2 regions of the Acidovorax sp. GW821-FHT09B03 genome follow, and region 2 is predicted to be linked to the other one. Evidence: riboswitches for the same ligand, from Rfam matches in the RefSeq annotation. Region 2 holds a riboswitch; the other holds the start of a gene.
What was found. Region 2 has a riboswitch for cobalamin ahead of AC07PA_RS25700 (TonB-dependent receptor domain-containing protein). Riboswitches for the same ligand answer to the same signal wherever they lie in the genome.
Positions count from the first base shown of each region.

Region 1 (2,197 bases), on a different contig from region 2:
GGCAAGCCGGCGATGGGCTGCTTGAGCGTGGCGTCGAAGCGGTTGCCCACCTGGTCCAGCGTGTAGTCGATGCCGATGAAGCCCGAACGCGTGATGCGCCGCGTGGCGGGCACATAGGCATAGCCTTCGGCATTGTTCCAGTGGCGGTCCGAGGCGATGCGGTACAGCGAGTTGCGCAGCGTGAGGGCCGAGGACGGCGTCCACTCCGTGTCCAGGCGCGTCCACTGGTCGCGGAACTTCAGGTAGGCATCGGCCACGTTGAAGTTGGCCTTGCGCAGCGCCGGATCGATCTTGCCGTTGACCAGCGGAATGCCGAAGTAAGGCGCGGGCTCCTGGTTGCCGTAGTCGTGCGACAGGGTGAAGCGCAGGTCGGGCGTGGCATCGAAGCGCAGCGCGCCTGCGGCCACCAGCGAATTCGAGGCGCTGCGGTCCACCTGGCCGTCGGATCGGTTGTGCGACAGGTCCACGCGGTACGACCACTGCTCGTTGATGGCGCCGCCGCTGCCGAAGGCCGTGCGCACCGTGTCTTGCGAACCGTAGGCCAGGCGCACTTCATTGGAGATGGGGCTGCGCGTGGGCTTCTTGGGCACGGTGTTGATGGCGCCGCCGATGGCACCCTCGCCGTACATGATGGAGGCGGGGCCGCGCAGTACCTCCACGCGCTCGGCCTGCCAGGGGTCGAACGGAAAGGTCACCGTGCCGCCCGAGACGTACTGGCGCGTGCCGTCGTACAGGCGCATCACCGAGGTGTTGCCGGCAAAGCCGCGCGCCACCAGGGCACCGCCCGCGGCCGAGGCCGTCTGGGTGATGCCGGTGGCGCGCGAGGCGGCATCGGCAATCGATTGGTCACCGCGCTGGCGGATGGTTTCGCCCTCGAGCACTTCGACCGAGGCCGGGGTTTCCAGCGCCGTGAGGCCCAGGCGGCTGCCGGTGGTGGTGGGCGTGGTCAGCGTCTGGGGCGCTTCGATGAAGGTGCCGGATTGCACGGTGACCGGTGCCAGCGTGGCGGTCTGGGCCTGCGCACCCGTGGCGGCAGCCAGCGTGAGCACGGCGCCATACAGGCACGAGAAATGGAAACGCGCGGGGGCATGCCCGGCCGAGGGGCGGCGAAGATTCTGGTTCATGGGGACAGCAACGGATACGGGCGTCCTCGCCGGCATCCCCGCCGGGTCTGGACTGAACGGCACGCAGGCGAACCTGTGGACCACTTCGTTGGCCGGTATCCGGGCTGGGTGGAAAAAACAGCGTCCCCGGCCTTCCCGGACGCGGTGCGCGTCCAGTGGCTATGTATGAGGGAGATGCCTGGTCTTGCGACCTTTCCACCGACCGTTGCGGGGGCAGCGCAGGTCGGGCTGGTTGCCAAGCCCTCCTGCTTCCCGTTGAACTGCATTCCAGAAGAGGACTGCGAGCACCAACAGGGCGCGATTGTATGTGTTTGTTAATCAGGGTGCGGCCAGGCGCTGCAGCAGCTCGGCCGTGGGGTAGCCATCGGCCACCGTGCCAGTGCTCTGCTGGTACTGGCGCAAGCCTGCGCGCGTGGCCGGGCCCATCACGCCATCGGGCGTGCCGGCATTGAAGCCACGCTGGTTGAGTTGCGTCTGCATCTGTTGCAGCTGGCTGCGCGACAGCGGCGCCAGGTCGCGCGGCCAGGCAGCCACCACACCAGTGCCACCGTCGATCTGGCGCGCGAGCAGGCCCACGCCCAGCGCATAGCTCACCGAGTTGTTGTAGCGCAGGATGGTGCGGAAGTTCTGTCCGACCAGGAAGGCCGGGCCGTGTGCCCCGGCCGGCGTGGCGATGGAGGCCGCGTCCAGAGGGGGCAGGGGCTGTCCGTCCATGCCCTGCACGCCTTCCGTGGCCCATTGGGCCGCCGTCTGGCGCACATTCTGCTCGGCGCGGGCGTAGTCGAAGCCCGGCGGCAGCCGCACCTCCACGCCCCAGGGCTGGCCGGCCTGCCAGCCCATGCGCGCGAGGAAGTTGGCGGTGGAGGCTGCCACATCCGGGATGCTGCCCCAGATATCGCGGTGGCCATCGCCGTCGGCATCGACCGCATAGGCCAGGAAGACCGAGGGCAGGAACTGCGTGTTGCCCATGGCGCCGGCCCAGGATCCCACCATGCGCTCGTCGCTGATGTCGCCCTGGTCCAGGATGCGCAGCGCGGCCAGCAATTCGCTGCGTGCCCAGGCCGCACGGCGGC
Region 1 covers NZ_JBWKPP010000009.1:41,654-43,850, forward strand. The annotation lists gene AC07PA_RS17325 (TonB-dependent receptor) at 1-1,124, opposite strand, end outside; cobalamin riboswitch at 1,198-1,431, opposite strand; gene AC07PA_RS17330 (lytic murein transglycosylase) at 1,443-2,197, opposite strand, start outside.
Region 1: it holds a riboswitch for cobalamin, as region 2 does, so the genes downstream of both, AC07PA_RS17325 (TonB-dependent receptor) here and AC07PA_RS25700 (TonB-dependent receptor domain-containing protein) in region 2, are expected to answer to the same signal.

Region 2 (2,197 bases):
ACCAGGCTTTGCAGGCGCAGGGTCTCGTCCGCATCGGGGGGCAGCAGCGACTCCTGCACACCGCTGGCGCTGCGCCGCGGTGGCGGGGGCGGGATGTCGTCGCCCACCGCCACGGGGGTGGCCATGGGCACGGGGTGGGGGTGGTCGGCGGCGGCAGCCATGTCGGCGGCCTCGCGGTCGGCGATCTCGAAGGCGAGGTTCAGCGCGGCCAGCACCGCAATGCGCTCGCGGGCACGCACCTTGCCGGCATCGCGGATGCGGGTCATGGCGGTGTCCACGCGCTCCACGGCATCGAGCAGCCGGCTCTCATGCCCCTCGGGGCAGCTGAGCAGGTAGCTTTGCTGCAGGATCTGCACCTCGATTTGCTTCATGCGGCGTCTTTCGCGGGAGGGGCCTGGGGCAGGCGCTCGAGCAGGGCGTCCACGCGCGAGCGCGCGGCGCTCAGGCGGGATTTCAGCGAGTCGCGTTCCTGGGTGAGTGCGGCCACCTGCTCGGACAGCAGCGCGTTGGTGCGCTGCAGTTCGGCGTGGCGCACCAGGAGCCGCTCCACGCGCTCGGCGATCTGGTCGGTAGTCGATGGTGTTGTTGCCATACAGCCACCGATTGTAGGACGGCGGGTTGTAAACGGTCGTAAAATCACCGGGTTGGTGCTCGCGGTGTGGTTCACATGCTGCAGTTCAACGGGAAGCAGGGAGGTGGCGCCAAACATGGCGCGCCGAGCCTGCGCTGCCCCCGCAACGGTCAGCGGACGAATCGGTTTCGATTCCCTTTTCAACCACATGCCACTGGATGCCTTGAACAAGCACCTGGGAAGGCGTTGAAGAGCGTTCCGCCAGCCCGGATACCGGCCAACACGGTGGCTGCGTGCGCCCTTGCAAGGGGGTGACTGCAGCCGTATCACCCATTTCGCTGGCGGGAGGCCGGCACGGGTTTTTGCTTGCCGATGATTCGCCCCATGAAGCTCCGTACCCCCCGTGCGCGCATTGCTGCGTCCCTGTGCCTGCGCCCTGCGCTGGTGTCCCTGGCCGTGCTCGGCGTCTGCGCCGTCCAGGCCCAGCAGAGTGGCAGCGCTGCCGCCCCCGTGCTGCTGGCGCAGAACCTGCGCGCACCCTCGCTGGCCGAGACCGTGGTGACCGCCACGCGCACGCCGCAGCCCCTGTCCGACCTGGTGGCCGACGTGACCGTGGTCGACCGCGAGACCATCGAGACCAGCGGTGCCACGGGCCTCGCCGACGTGCTGGCGCGCGTGCCCGGCATCGAGATCTCGCGCAACGGCGGTCCCGGCACCACCACCAGCGTGTTCCTGCGCGGTGCGGAGTCGCGCTTCACGGCGGTCTACATCGACGGCGTGCGCATGGATTCGCAGTCCACCGGCGGCGCCGCGTGGGAATCGATCCCGCTGGCGCAGATCGACCGCATCGAAGTGCTGCGCGGCCCGGCCGGCGCGGTCTACGGCTCCGACGCCATGGGCGGTGTGGTGCAGATCTTCACCAAGCGCGGCGAGCAGGGCGTGGCGCCCTATGTGGGCATCGGCATTGGCAGCCACAACACCACCAAGGCCGAGGCCGGCGTGAGCGGTGCCAGTGGCACCATCGACTACGCCTTCGGCATTGCGCGCGAGGACAGCAAGGGCTTCAACGCACGCACCACCGCCACGGCCAACCCCGACCGCGATGGCTACGAAAGCACCTCGGCCAATGCCCGCGTGGGCCTGCAGCTCAATGCCACGCACCGGCTGGAGGCCACGTTGCTCGCCAACGACATGAACAGCGGCTACGACACCAGCCCCACGGCCGATGATCGCAACAAGCACCAGCTGCACGCGCTGGGCTTGAACTGGCAGGCGCAGTGGAGCACCGCGTACAAGACGCGTGTGCAGATCACCGATTCGCGCGACCGCTACGAAACCCGCCCCTCGATCTACCTGAGCGAGACCAACCTGCGCGGCTACCTGTTCCAGAACGAATGGCGCCAGGGCCCGCACCTGGTGACGGCCGCGCTGGAGCGCCGCGAGGACCGGCTGGAGAACCCGCCCATTGACCGCAAGCGCTCGCAGGATGCACTGGCCCTGGGCTACGGCTACACCGCCGGCGCCCACACGCTGCAGGCCAATGTGCGCCACGACTCGGACAGCGAGTTCGGCGGCAAGGGCACGGGCAGCCTGGCCTATGGCTACACCTTCGCGCCACAGTGGCGC
Region 2 covers NZ_JBWKPP010000018.1:55,359-57,555, forward strand. The annotation lists gene AC07PA_RS25690 (cell division protein ZapA) at 1-371, opposite strand, end outside; gene AC07PA_RS25695 (hypothetical protein) at 368-592, opposite strand; cobalamin riboswitch at 629-867, shown strand; gene AC07PA_RS25700 (TonB-dependent receptor domain-containing protein) at 956-2,197, shown strand, end outside.